Regions from separate parts of the Geobacillus sp. Manikaran-105 genome, predicted to be linked through region 2. Evidence: predicted binding sites of a transcription regulator. Region 2 holds the regulator's gene; the other holds the start of a gene.

Region 1 (7,383 bases), on a different contig from region 2:
AAAGAAATTGCGTACGACGGCGGTGTTACCGATCTTCAAGCGCTTGAAGCGGAAATGGGGGATGACGTGGCGTGTGTGGTCGTCCAATACCCGAACTTCTTCGGGCAAATCGAGCCGCTCAAGGCGATGGAGCCGCTCGTCCATGAAAAGAAAAGCCTGTTCATTGTCGCGAGCAATCCGCTTGCCCTTGGCATTTTGACCCCGCCCGGCGCATTGGGGGCGGACATCGTCGTCGGCGATATGCAGCCGTTTGGCATCCCGATGCAGTTCGGCGGCCCACATTGCGGGTATTTCGCTGTCAAAGCGCCGCTGATGCGGAAAATTCCAGGCCGGCTCGTCGGGCAAACGAAAGATGAAGACGGGCGCCGCGGGTTTGTGTTGACGCTGCAGGCGCGCGAGCAGCATATCCGCCGCGATAAAGCGACATCCAATATTTGCTCGAACCAGGCGCTGAATGCCCTCGCCGCCTCGGTGGCGCTCTCGGCGCTCGGAAAACGGGGCGTAAAAGAGATGGCGACGATGAACATGCAAAAGGCGCATTATGCGAAACAGGCATTCGAACAGCACGGGGTTGTGTCGCCGTTTGCCGGTCCATTTTTCAATGAATTCGTCATCCGGCTCAACCGTCCGGTTTCTGAGGTGAACGCCCGCCTGCTCGAAAAGGGGATCATCGGCGGCTACGACCTTGGCGGTGATTATCCGGAACTTTCCAATCATATGCTTGTTGCTGTCACCGAACTGCGCACGAAAGAAGAAATCGATCGGTTCGTCAATGAATTGGGGGATTGCCATGCATAACGATCAACCGCTTATTTTCGAACGAAGCAAGCCGGGACGGATCGCCTACAGCCTGCCGGCGCTCGATGTTCCGGCTGTCGATGTCAGCGAGCTTGTGCCGCCCGATTATTTGCGTTCTGAAGAACCGGAGCTGCCGGAAGTATCGGAGCTCGATTTGATGCGCCATTACACGGCGCTTTCCAAGCGAAACCACGGCGTTGATTCCGGGTTTTACCCGCTTGGATCGTGCACGATGAAATACAATCCGAAAATCAATGAAAACGTCGCCCGTCTCGCCGGGTTTGCCCACATCCACCCGCTGCAGCCGGAAGAAACGGTGCAAGGGGCGCTTGAGTTGATGTACGACTTGCAGGAGCATTTAAAAGAAATCACGGGCATGGATGCGGTCACCTTGCAGCCGGCCGCCGGCGCCCATGGCGAGTGGACCGGGCTCATGATGATCCGCGCTTACCATGAGGCCAACGGCGATTTCAACCGGACGAAGGTAATCGTCCCGGATTCGGCGCACGGTACGAATCCGGCGTCGGCAACCGTTGCGGGGTTTGAGACAGTGACGGTCAAATCGACTGCCGCCGGCCTTGTTGATTTGGAGGATTTGCGGCGCGTCGTCGGCCCTGACACAGCGGCGCTCATGCTCACGAACCCGAACACGCTCGGGCTGTTTGAAGAGCAAATCGTCGAAATGGCGGAAATCGTCCATGCAGCGGGCGGCAAGCTGTACTATGACGGCGCGAACTTAAACGCCATCCTCGGCAAGGCGCGCCCCGGCGATATGGGCTTTGACGTCGTCCATTTGAACTTGCATAAAACGTTCACCGGCCCGCACGGCGGCGGAGGGCCAGGATCGGGCCCGGTCGGGGTGAAAGCTGACCTTGTGCCGTTTTTGCCGAAACCGGTCATCGCCAAAGGGGAAAACGGCCGTTGCTACCTTGACTACGACCGTCCACAGTCAATCGGCCGCGTCAAGCCGTTTTACGGCAATTTCGGCATCAACGTCCGGGCGTACACGTACATCCGCTCGATGGGGCCGGACGGTTTGAAAGCGGTGAGCGAATACGCCGTTTTAAACGCCAACTATATGATGCGCCGTCTTGCCGAGTATTACGATTTGCCGTATGACCGCCATTGCAAGCATGAGTTTGTCTTATCCGGCAAGCGGCAAAAGAAACTTGGCGTCAGAACGCTTGACATCGCGAAACGGCTGCTTGATTTCGGCTTCCATCCGCCGACCATTTACTTCCCGCTCATCGTCGAAGAGTGCATGATGATTGAGCCGACCGAGACGGAGTCGAAAGAGACGCTCGATGCGTTCATCGATGCGATGATTCAAATTGCCAAGGAAGCGGAAGAAACTCCGGAAATCGTTCAAGAAGCGCCGCATACGACGGTCGTCAAGCGGCTTGATGAAACGACCGCAGCGCGCAAGCCGATTTTGCGCTATCAAAAGCCGACAAACTGATCCGTGATACCGACAAACGGCTCGCCCGACAGTGGGCGGGCCGTTTCGTTTGGGGACAGCTGCATTGCTATGGCGGCATTGACAGAAAAGTCGAGTTAGTTTATTATATAAACTAATAGCAATGGCTGATCCATCATTCGCGGTGCATACTAAAAGTCATGACGAAAAGGATGACCGAAAACGTGAGGACAGGGAACATCACTCTTGTCAAAAAAATGAATAAACAGCTCGTCCTGAAATTGATCCGCGACCAACACCCGATTTCACGCGCCGATATTGCGAAAACGACCGGACTGAATAAAGCGACGGTTTCAGCGCTCGTCGATGAGCTGATCGCCGAGCATTTTGTCCATGAAAGCGGCATCGGCGTCTCCACAGGCGGACGCCGGCCGCTCATGCTCCGCTTTAATGCCGACGCCGGTTCGCTTGTCGGCGTCGAGCTCGGCGTTAACTATTTGTACGCCGTGGTGACGAACTTAAATGCTGAAATCATATGGGAGCAGCGGCGTTCGTTCCGCCCGTCCGAAGGGCAGGAGGCGATTGTCGGCGAGATGGCCGAATTGGTTGAAGCCGCGGTCCGCCGGGCGCCGGCGACACCGTACGGCGTAATGGGAATCGGCATCGGGGTGCCGGGCGTTGTCCATACGGAAAGCGGGACGGTGATTTTTGCGCCGAACTTGCGTTGGGGCGATGTGGCGTTGGCATCGGCCTTGCAAAAGCGATGGCCGCAATATCCGGTTATTGTGGAAAACGAGGCGAAACTGGCGGCGCTTGGCGAAAAATGGTTCGGCGCCGGCAAGGAGTTTGCCCATTTTGTGTATATTAGCGCCGGCATCGGCATCGGCGCCGGCGTCGTCCTTCATCATCAGCTGTATCGCGGGGTGAACGGGCTGGCGGGCGAGATCGGCCATCATACGATCGATGTCAACGGCGTCCGCTGTACTTGCGGCAATACCGGCTGCTGGGAAATGTACGCTTCACAAAAATATATTGAACGCCGTTTGGCCGAAGAAGGCCGTTTGGAGTGGCTGGACGACCGCTTTTCCATCGCCGCGATGGCGCTGGCGGCCGAAAACGATGCCCAGCTGGCGCGCATTTTGGAAGAAACGGGCCGCTATCTCGGCATCGGGCTGCTGCAGGTGATTTATGCGTACAACCCGGAGGCGGTCATTATCGGCGGCCCGCTTGCTCAGGCCGGTGATTTCGTGCTTGATGCAGCGCGCAAAGAGGTGAGGGAGCGCATTCTCGTCAAAAAAGAAAGCGAGCCGTCCATCATCGCCTCGAAGCTGAAAGAGAAAAGCTGCGCCATCGGTGCGGCTGCTTCGGTGCTTGAGGCGGTCGTCCTGCCGCCGGAATTTGAGACGGCTCCTTGACGGCCGCAACAGCAAAGGCGCCTGCCTATATAGATGCAATTTGAAGATTTACCATTTGCAGCTTTTATCGACTGTCAGGCGACCGAACAACGCCGCTTCACAGACCCATATATGGGTCTGTGAAGCAGGTGGTTGTTCGGTCTTCCGTCACGCCTTGGCGTGACGGGGCAAGCCTATGGCTTGCCTTCGACAGTCGAAATATGTTAAACTTCTTCGTTGCATCTATATAGTCCGGCAGCGCGCCTCTTTTTGCTGATCGCTACGCTTTTTTCTTCACTTTCCCGGTCCACGTTTTAAATCCGCCTTTTAAATGGTACAAATCGCGATACCCTTTCCGGTAAAGCATTTGTGCGGCCCGCCCGCTGCGCAGCCCGTTTTGGCAATATAAATAAATCGGCTGGTCTTTGCGCAATTCTTTCATGCGCATGCGCAGTTGGGTCAGCGGGATGTTGCGCGCCCCTAAAATATGTCCAGCCGCAAACTCATCCGGTTCGCGGACGTCGACGAGTTGCGCTTTTCGATAACCGGCGCGGAACTCTTCCTCTGTCAATGCTTTGACAATTCTCTTCTGCCAGAAGTACGTAATGACGGAATACACGATGATTGCGCCGAGAATAATGAGCAATGCTTCCACCCGTCATGCCTCCTTTCGCTTTGTCCGCTATTTCCTATTATATAGAGTTGCCGCTCGGAAGCAAAGTGTTTTCGCGATGCCATTTTTCTTCCCTTGGCCGGCGTTGTTTGCTAAACTAGTAAAGGTGATTCTGAAAAGAAGGTGGAACGATGGCTAAAAAGGAAGTATGGCGCTTTATTGACTCCGGCGAGGGCTCGCCGTCGTTTAATATGGCGCTTGATGAGGCGCTCTTAGAGTGGCACAGCGAAGGAAAAATTCCGCCGACGGTCCGCTTTTACGGCTGGAATCCGCCGACGTTGTCGATCGGCTATTTTCAAAAAGTGGAGAAAGAAATTGATTTAGACGCGGTGAAACGGAACGGCCTCGGCTTTGTCCGCCGCCCGACTGGCGGGCGCGGCGTTCTTCATGACAAAGAGTTGACCTACAGCGTCATCGTCTCCGAATCGCATCCCGCGATGCCGCAGACGGTGACGGAAGCGTATCGCGTCATCTCCCAGGGCATTTTGGAAGGATTTCGCTTCCTTGGGCTTGACGCGTATTTCGCCGTGCCGAAAACAGAAGAAGAAAAAGCGGATTTGCGCAGCCCGCGCTCGGCTGTTTGCTTTGACGCACCGTCGTGGTACGAACTTGTCGTTGAGGGGCGGAAAATCGCCGGCAGCGCGCAAACGCGGCAAAAAGGCGTCATTTTGCAGCATGGTTCGATTTTGCTCGATTTGGACGAAGACTTGCTGTTCAGCTTGTTTAAATATCCAAACGAGCGGGTGAAAGAGCGTCTGCAGCGCGATTTTAAAAAGAAAGCCGTCGCGATCAATGAGTTGACGAGCCGCACGGTGACGATCGAGGAAGCGAAAGAGGCGTTTTACAAAGGATTTGAAAAAGGATTGAACATCGTATTGGAACCGTACACGCTCACCGCCGAAGAGTTGGCATACGTCGAAGAGCTGGCGCGGACGAAATACGAAAGCGATGAATGGAACTTTAAGCGTTAGGCGGCAATATGGAACATCGCTCCTGTTTTGGCAAAAACGGCATGGCTGGTCCGTTTTTCGCCGTTTTTTGTCTTTTTTTGCTTGACAAAAACGAAATGATCTGTTCTAAATCACAATATATAGTATGATTTTCATAAAAAATCATACTATATATTGTTTTTTTCTGTTTGATATGGTAAGGTAGAGAAGACAGGGCAACATTGGCAAAAACATGAGAGATTATATAATTATATAAAAGAGGAGAGATAGGAGAATGACGGTGGCGTCATCCGAAAAAATGAAGATCAATATTGACAAGCTGAACGAGGATATCCGCCTATTTCCGCAAGTGCATCCGATTACGCCGGATATGCACATCACCCATAAAGGCGTATCCCGTTTGGTCATGCTTGACCGGTATTCATTCAAAGATACGGAGAAGCTGACGCTCACACCGGGCGATTTCGTTGTGTTGACGATCAAGGAGGACCCGAAATTCCCAGCCCGCGGTCTCGGTTTTATCGTCGATATTGACTGGGAGGCGAAAAAAGCGCGCGTGTTGATTGAAGACGAATACCGGCACGTGCTCGAAGGCGAGGAGGCGGAAACCGGCATTGTCCTTCGATCGCTCGACATTATCGACAAGCCGCTCGAGATTTTCTATGAGCAAATCGCCAAGCGCAATGCGACCGGGCTGGCGGCGGTGGAAAAGACCGAAGAAAAGCGGAAAGAGTGGTTCGAAAAGTTTTATCAAGAGCTCGCCAGCTTGAATTTTGTTCCGGCCGGCCGCGTGTTGTATGGGGCGGGTTCAGGCAAGGAAGTGACGTATTTCAACTGCTATGTGATGCCGTTTGTGAAAGATTCGCGCGAAGGCATTTCCGAACATCGGAAGCAGGTGATGGAAATTATGAGCCGCGGCGGCGGCGTTGGGACGAACGGCTCGACATTGCGGCCGCGCCATACGCTTGCGCGCGGGGTGAACGGCAAATCGTCCGGGTCGGTCTCATGGCTTGACGACATTGCGAAGCTGACCCACCTTGTCGAGCAAGGTGGCTCCCGCCGCGGCGCCCAAATGATTATGCTGGCCGACTGGCACCCGGACATTATCGAATTCATCGTCTCGAAAATGCAAAACCCGCGCATTTTGCGCTACCTGCTTGAAAATATGGAAGACGAGGGCATCAAAAAAGCAGCGCGCGACAAACTGAAATTCACGCCGCTCACCGAGCGGGAGCGGGCGATGTACGAAGCGATCGTCCGGTACAAAAACGCGCCTGACTACGGCGGCTTCACAGAGGAAATTATCAAAGACGCTGAAGAAAAACTGCGCACCGGCGGTACATACACGGTGCACAACCCGGACTTTTTGACCGGTGCGAACATTTCCGTCTGCTTGACGAAAGAATTCATGGAAGCGGTCGAAAAGGACGAAGAATACGAGCTGCGCTTCCCGGACGTAGAAACGTATTCTGAAGAAGAAATGCGCATTTACAATGAAAAATGGCATGAAATCGGCGATGTACGCGAATGGGAGAAAATGGGCTATCGCGTCCGCGTCTACCGGAAAATCCGCGCCCGCGAACTGTGGAAGCTGATCAACATTTGCGCGACGTATTCAGCCGAGCCGGGCATTTTCTTCATCGACAACGCCAACGAAATGACGAACGCCCGCGCGTACGGGCAAAAAGTCGTTGCGACCAACCCGTGCGGGGAACAACCGTTGGCACCGTATTCGGTGTGCAATCTGGCCGCCATTAACTTGGCGAACATGGTGGACAAAGAACGGAAGGTCATTGACTACGAAAAACTGAAACGCACGGTCGAAATCGGGGTGCGGATGCAAGACAACGTCATTGACGCCACGCCGTACTTCCTTGAGGAAAACAAAAAACAAGCGCTCGGCGAGCGCCGCATCGGCCTTGGCGTCATGGGGCTTGCAGACTTGCTCATTTACTGCGAAAAAGCGTACGGCTCTGAGGAAGGAAACCAGCTTGTCGATGAGCTGTTCCGCACGATCGCCACGACCGCTTACCGGGCCTCGATCGAGCTGGCGAAAGAAAAAGGCAGCTTCCCGTTTTTGGTCGGCGAAACGGAAGAAGAAACGCAAAAGCTGCGCGAAGCGTTCATCAACACCGGTTACATGAAACGGAT
Region 2 (7,383 bases):
AACAGGAAAAGGAGGGAGGCGCCATGCCGGAACTGCCGGAAGTGGAAACGATCCGCCGCACGCTGTTGCCGCTTGTCGCTGGCAAAACGATTGAAGAGGTGCGGGTGTTTTGGCCGAATATCATTCGTCATCCGCAAGACCCGGCGGCGTTTGCTGCCAGGCTGGCCGGGCAGACGGTGCGCGGCATCGATCGGCGCGGGAAATTTTTGAAATTTTTGCTTGACCGGGATATGCTCATCTCCCATTTGCGCATGGAGGGGCGCTACGCGGTCGCCCAGTCCGATGAGCCGCTTGAACCGCATACGCACATTGTGTTTCGTTTTACAGACGGCAGTGAGCTTCGTTATCGCGATGTACGCAAATTCGGAACCATGCACGTGTACGCGAAAGAGGAAGCAGACTGCCGGCCGCCGCTCGCTCAATTAGGGCCGGAACCGCTGTCCCCAGCGTTTTCTCCGGCGGTGTTGGCCGCAAAAGCGGCGAAAACAAAGCGGACGGTGAAAGCGTTGTTGCTTGATCAAACGGTCGTGTCCGGGTTTGGCAACATTTATGTCGACGAAGCGCTGTTTCGCGCCGGCATTCTCCCTGGACGGCCGGCTGCTTCGCTGACGGATGAAGAACTTGCACGGTTGCACGAAGAAATGGTGGCGACGATCGGCGAGGCGGTCATGAAAGGGGGAAGCACGGTGCGCACGTATGTGAATACGCAAGGAGAAGCCGGAACGTTCCAGCATCGCCTGTTCGTATACGGCCGCAAAGGGGAGCCGTGCAAACGGTGCGGCGCCCCGATTGAGAAAATGGTTGTCGCCGGCCGCGGCACGCATTATTGCCCGCGTTGCCAACGCTAGGCAGCAGACAAAAAAGGAGGGGTGCCGAATGGCATTCACGATCGGATTAACCGGTGGAATTGCGAGCGGCAAAAGCACGGTCAGCGCGATGATGCGCGAGCTCGGCCTTCCGGTCATCGATGCGGATGAGGCGGCGCGCGCCGTCGTCCGCCCGGGGGAGGAGGCGTACCGGCAAATCGTCGCTGCATTCGGTCCGGGCATTTTGCGGGCGGACGGCGAAATCGACCGAGCCAAACTCGGGGCGATCGTCTTTAACGACGAACAACAGCGGAAAGTGCTCAACGCCATCGTTCACCCAGCGGTGCGGAAAAAAATGCTGGCTGAAAAAGAAGCGCACATCCGCTCCGGAGCGAAGACCGTCGTCCTAGATATTCCGCTGTTATTTGAAAGCGGGCTGACTCATTGGGTGGATAAAGTGCTTGTCGTGTACGTCGACGATGACGTTCAGCTCCGCCGGCTCATGGCGCGCAACGGTTTCACCGAAGAGGAAGCGCTCGCCCGCATCCGCTCCCAGTGGCCGATGGCGGAAAAAGTGAAACGGGCCGATGCGGTGATTGACAACAACGGGACGATCGAAGAGACACGCCGGCAGTTGCTGGCCATTTTGCATCAATGGGACGCCTTGGGAAAATAGGCGTCTTTTTTGCTGCGTTTTATTGATTTTGTTCTCCACATTTCATAAAAATATGATATACTATTTATGCGGATGAAAATAAATAGTATAACATATATGAGAGGGGAACAAGGTGAATGAAGGCGAAAGTGGCGATTAACGGATTCGGACGAATTGGACGGATGGTATTCCGGAGAGCCATCAATTCTCCCGACCTTGAAATTGTGGCGGTGAATGCCAGCTATCCGCCGGAAACGTTAGCCCATTTGGTGAAATACGACTCCAACCACGGCAAATTCGACGGCGATGTCGCCGCTTTGGAAGACGGATTGCTTGTCAACGGCAAAAAGGTGAAATTGCTGAACTCGCGCGATCCGCAACAATTGCCGTGGAAAGAGCTTGATATTGATATTGTGATTGAAGCGACCGGCAAATTTAACGCCCGCGAAAAGGCAAGCCTTCACTTGGATGCTGGGGCGAAACGCGTCATTTTAACCGCTCCGGGCAAAAATGAGGATGTGACGATTGTCGTCGGCGTCAATGAACAGATGTTGGATATTGACCGTCATTTTATCATTTCCAACGCTTCGTGCACGACGAACTGCCTCGCCCCGGTCGTGAAAGTGCTTGATGAAGCGTTCGGAATTGAAAACGGCCTGATGACAACCGTTCATGCTTATACGAACGATCAAAAAAACATCGACAATCCGCATAAAGATTTGCGCCGCGCCCGTTCATGCGCCCAGTCGATCATCCCGACGACGACGGGAGCCGCGAAGGCGCTCGGGCTGGTGCTGCCGCATTTAAAAGGAAAGCTTCATGGCATGGCGTTGCGCGTTCCGACGCCGAACGTGTCGCTTGTCGATTTGGTCGTTGACGTCAAGCGGGATGTGACGGTCGAGGAAGTGAACGAAGCTCTTCTCCGCGCAGCCAATGGTCCGCTGAAAGGCATTTTGGATTTCACGATGGAGCCGCTTGTGTCGATTGATTTCAACACGAACCCGCATTCGGCGATCATTGACGGTTTGTCGACAATGGTGATTGACGGCCGGAAAGTGAAAGTGCTCGCCTGGTACGACAACGAGTGGGGCTATTCGTGCCGCGTCGTCGACTTGGCCAGCCTTGTCGCCGCCAAAATGAATGAGCGTCTTCATGTGAGCGCTTAAGCAGTTTTTCTTCCAATCTCGCAATCGTGAAAAGATGCGCAAAGCGTCCGATCCGCCCGTGTGGCGGTGTGGGCGCTTTTTCCTTTTGGCATGCGAAAAAATTAAAAAAGCCTGTTGCAAAAACCCCCTAAACAAAGTATACTATGTTTCGTGAACTTCTTAACGGCAAAGGTAATGTGACTACTTAAAGGGTTAGGACCTCTTAGGACTAACTTTCCCCCGTGGTAGTTATACATGCCATTTTGCAACCTACAAATCTGTTTTTTATTTGAGAAAATTGGTTAAAAGGGGGACTTGCGCATGGATACGATGGGTCGTCACGTTATCTCGGAACTTTGGGGATGCGACTTTGACAAACTGAACGATATGGACTTTATTGAAAAAACGTTTGTAGACGCCGCATTAAAGTCGGGAGCGGAAATTCGCGAAGTCGCATTCCATAAATTCGCTCCGCAAGGCGTAAGCGGGGTCGTCATTATTTCCGAATCCCATTTAACGATTCATACGTTTCCGGAACACGGCTATGCCAGCATTGATGTGTATACATGCGGCCATTTAGACCCGACCATCGCCGCGGATTACATCGCCGAAAAGCTTGGCGCGCAAACGCGGGAAACGATTGAGCTGCCGCGCGGCATGCGCCCGATTGAAGTGAAAAAGGCGCACGCGCTGTAATTCCATAACAACGGAAGCAAAAGGAGCGTAAACAGGACGCTCCTTTTTTTACGCTTTCGGCGGTGCCATGGCGGCCAAAATCATGGTATGATGGTGAAAAAAAAAGAACGATTAGGGAGACGTGGCTATGAGCATGTGGAAAAAGTTGAAGTATGCGTTGACGAACCATTGCGAAACGCGGGAAAACCATGAGGACGCCGAGCTCCGGAGCCATTACTACAAAGCGGCCCACCGCGCTGTCATCGACGCGGTGAAAGAGCTGCTCGCTTCGCTGCCTGACGCCGAGCTGCTTTCCGTTTCCGAAGAGCGCGGCGAGCTTTGCGCCCAAACGCGGCGCGGCCCCAAGCTGTTTATCGTCGCCACCGTCATTTCCGTCCGCCCGTTTGAAACGGCGGTGGACTTTTCGGTGACGACCGAGACAAAGTTCTTGCCGTTTGATTTTGGTCGCAGCCGGGCGGTCATCCTTGAGTTATACCGGAAGCTTGACGGCCGCCTGCCGTATATTGGTTCTGGCCTCAATAGCTGACTATGGCTTGTCTGCCCTCTGCCATTCCGGTATGATAGAAGATAAGAAGAGGAACGGAGTGGATGTTATGCGATGTCCGTCATGCCATCACCAAGGCACGCGCGTGCTTGACTCGCGCCCGGCCGAAGAAGGCCGCTCGATTCGCCGCCGGCGCGAGTGCGAACAATGCCACTATCGATTTACGACGTTTGAGCGGGTCGAGGAACCGCCGCTGATTGTCGTCAAAAAAGAAGGGACGCGCGAGGAGTTCAGCCGGGAAAAAATTTTGCGCGGTTTGATCAAAGCGTGTGAAAAACGGCCGGTGGCGCTTGAGCAATTGGAAAAAGTGACGCAGGAAATCGAGCGCGAGCTGCGCAGCCAAGGCGTATCGGAAGTAAAAAGCGAAACGATCGGCGAAATGGTCATGGAGCGGCTGTCGCGCATCGATGAGGTGGCCTATGTCCGCTTCGCTTCCGTCTATCGGCAGTTTAAAGATATCAACGTATTTATCGAAGAGCTAAAAGAGCTGATTAAAAAAGGACAACGGTAAAAGGGCACGGGCGGGAATGCGGCAGGCCCTTTTTTCAGCTTATTTTTCGGCCGGGAAGGCGAGAGGTGGATGGAAACGAATATGGCAGAATGGAAGGTCGGAGCGATGCCACACCATTGGAAAGAGTTGTTGGCCGTTGATCGGTATATGGTGCAAAGCCGCACTGCGCTGCACGATGCGGACCGAAAAGTGTTGACTATGCTGTATCAGCCGCTGATCGGCCATCGTGCGCTCGCCTTATATATGACGCTTTGGGGGGAGCTCGAGCTGCTTGGCGGCCGGGAAGCGACCCACCATCGGCTTATGGCGCTCATGCAGTGCGGCCTGCCGGACATTTACAGCGAGCGGCTGAAGCTCGAAGGCATCGGGCTGCTGAATACGTACGTCCACGCCCCCGAGGCGGAAGAGCCGAAGCAGTTTGTGTATGAGCTGCGCCCACCGCTGGCGCCGGATCAATTTTTCCGCGACGAAATGCTCGGCGTCTTTTTGTACCGGCAAGTCGGCCGTCATATGTTTGCCCAGCTGAATGACTGTTTTGCCTGCCCGGCTGTGGATGAGACAAAGTTCACCCGGGTGACGCGCGCGTTTTCGGACGTATTTTCGTCCGTTCATGCTGAACAAATCGTCGCGGGATTCAATGAAGAGGCCGGGCGCGAGCTCGAGCCGCCGGATGGAAAAGTGCACATGGGGCGGGACGAGGCGTCGTATGCGCTCGATGACGGCGTGTTTGATTTTGAGCTGTTTTTTGCCGGCTTGTCGAAACAGATGGTGCCGCGCCGGGCCGTAACCGCGAAAGTGAAAGAAGCGATCAAAAAGTTGGCATTTTTGTACGGCATCCCGCCGCTGGAAATGCAAAAAATTGTCCTCGGCGTCATCGATCCGGCATACGAGATTGACATTGACGCCCTGCGCCGGGCGGCCCGGGAGTGGTATGAGCTCGAGCACGGCGGCGCCGCCCCGCGCCTTGTCGAACGGGTGCAGCCGCTCGCTTACCGGACGATGGAACACATCGAGCCGCGCACAAAAGAGGAGGCGTTGATGAAGCAGCTCGAGACGATCTCCCCGCGCCAGCTTCTGAAGGAAATTTCCGGGGGAGCGGAGCCGTCGCTCGCCGATTTGCAATTGATCGAAGATATTATGTTTCAACAGCAGCTTCTTCCGGGCGTCGTCAATGTGCTGATTTATTACGTCATGCTGCGGACGAATATGAAACTATCGAAAAAATATGTCGAGAAAATCGCCAGCCATTGGGCGCGCAAAAAGGTGCGCACCGTCAAAGAGGCGATGGAGCTGGCTAAAGAGGAAGCAAAGACGTACCAAAACTGGGCGAATGAAAAAGAAAAAGGGACGCGGACAGTGCGCAAAGTCGTGCGCACCGAAATCGTCCCCGACTGGCTGAACATGGATTACAGCCAGCCGGATGATGACGACTTTGATGTGGAACAGGCGCGCAAAGAGCTCGAGGAACGGCTGAAAAAATACCGTGATGGATCGTAGGTGTAAAGGCGATGGAACGAGTAAATCAACTGTTGCAGCGGCTGTTCGGAAACGAAGGGTTCCGGCGGCGCTATGAACAAATGCGGCGCTATATTTTGACGCATCCGGACGTGCAGCCGTTTTTGCAGGCGCACGAGCAGCAGCTGTCGCGCGATGCGGTGGACCGAAGTTTAATGAAGCTGTACGAATTTATCGAGCAACATGGCCATTGCCGCCAGTGCCCAGGGCTCGAGCAATGCCCAAATATGCTGCCGGGGTATCATCCGAACTTGGTGGTCGCCGGCGGGCGAATTGACGTTGAATACGACCGCTGTCCAAAAAAAGTGCAAGATGATGAACGGAGAAGGCAGGAAGCGCTCATTCAAAGCATGTTCGTGCCGCGGGAAATTTTGCAAGCTTCGCTGTCGGATGTGGATCTTAGCGACGATGGGCGCATTAAAGCCATCCAGTTTGCAGAGAAGTTCGTGACGGAGTACGAGCCGGGGAAAAAAATGAAAGGATTGTACTTGTACGGGTCGTTCGGCGTCGGCAAAACGTATTTGCTCGGGGCGATCGCCAATGAACTGGCGAAACGGAACATTCCGTCGCTCATCGTCTATGTGCCGGAGCTGTTTCGCGAGCTGAAGCATTCATTGCAAGATCAGACGATGAACGAAAAGCTCGATTATGTGAAAAAAGTGCCGGTGCTCATGCTCGATGACCTTGGAGCGGAGGCGATGTCGAGCTGGGTGCGCGACGATGTGCTCGGCCCAATTTTGCAATACCGGATGTTTGAAAATTTGCCGACCTTTTTCACCTCCAACTTTGATATGAAGCAGCTCGCCCACCATTTGACGTATTCGCAGCGCGGCGAGGAAGAAAAAGTGAAAGCCGCCCGCATTATGGAGCGGATCCGCTCACTCGCGCACCCGGTTGAAATTACCGGGCCAAACCGCCGCGAATGATGGATAAGCGGTCAAACGGCGCGCTTAAGGCGTCCCCTGACGCAAGGGGGCGCCGTTTTTCTGCGCTGGGGCGGAAAGGATGCATTCTCCGCCAGCCGCCAAGGAGCGGGGCATCTTGGCGAATGAACCCGTTGCGAATGTCTGTGCGCTCCGTCCGCCGCAGCCCTGTAGGCGGGAAACGTTGGACGTTTTGCGCTTTTTTAGTCTAAACAGCTGGTTGTCCCCATATATATAAACCAAGCGTTGATCTCGGAGAAGGGGGGACAGCGGGTGATCGAAATCCATTTTGACAAGGCAAGCGAGGCGGAGAAACTGTTTTGGCTGCTGAATGAACGGAAACGGGATGCCTGTCCGCTGTTTCACGCCGCTTACGACGGAAACAAGACCGTGGCGGTTTACATATACGGCGACGAGAAGCACGTGCTCGAGACGTATATCATACCAGCCATGACTGCATTTGTGCAGTCTGTCCTCGAAGACCGGCTGTTGTTGTCGATCATTTCCGGTGTCTTTTATTTTCGCGACCGCGAGGAACAGCAGCAAATTTTGGCGCTCGCCCATTCGTTTTTGGACGGTGAACGGCGC

Evidence for each region. Region 2 encodes NrdR, which represses ribonucleotide reductase genes. Its sites were predicted from a motif close to AACACNATATATNGTGTT; they were not measured.
Region 1: the regulator NrdR is predicted to act here: its motif matches at 5,363-5,380, upstream of CV945_RS03100 (vitamin B12-dependent ribonucleotide reductase).

What each region holds. Positions count from the first base shown of each region.
Region 1 covers NZ_PIJG01000006.1:10,237-17,619, forward strand. The annotation lists gene gcvPA (aminomethyl-transferring glycine dehydrogenase subunit GcvPA) at 1-798, shown strand, start outside; gene gcvPB (aminomethyl-transferring glycine dehydrogenase subunit GcvPB) at 791-2,257, shown strand; gene CV945_RS03085 (ROK family transcriptional regulator) at 2,440-3,630, shown strand; gene CV945_RS03090 (rhodanese-like domain-containing protein) at 3,890-4,264, opposite strand; gene CV945_RS03095 (lipoate--protein ligase family protein) at 4,414-5,253, shown strand; gene CV945_RS03100 (vitamin B12-dependent ribonucleotide reductase) at 5,507-7,383, shown strand, end outside.
Region 2 covers NZ_PIJG01000011.1:3,014-10,396, reverse strand. The annotation lists gene mutM (DNA-formamidopyrimidine glycosylase) at 24-848, shown strand; gene coaE (dephospho-CoA kinase) at 877-1,482, shown strand; gene CV945_RS05020 (glyceraldehyde-3-phosphate dehydrogenase) at 1,599-2,627, shown strand; gene speD (adenosylmethionine decarboxylase) at 2,928-3,302, shown strand; gene CV945_RS05010 (hypothetical protein) at 3,430-3,828, shown strand; gene nrdR (transcriptional regulator NrdR) at 3,896-4,357, shown strand; gene CV945_RS05000 (replication initiation and membrane attachment family protein) at 4,463-5,854, shown strand; gene dnaI (primosomal protein DnaI) at 5,866-6,798, shown strand; gene ytxC (putative sporulation protein YtxC) at 7,069-7,383, shown strand, end outside.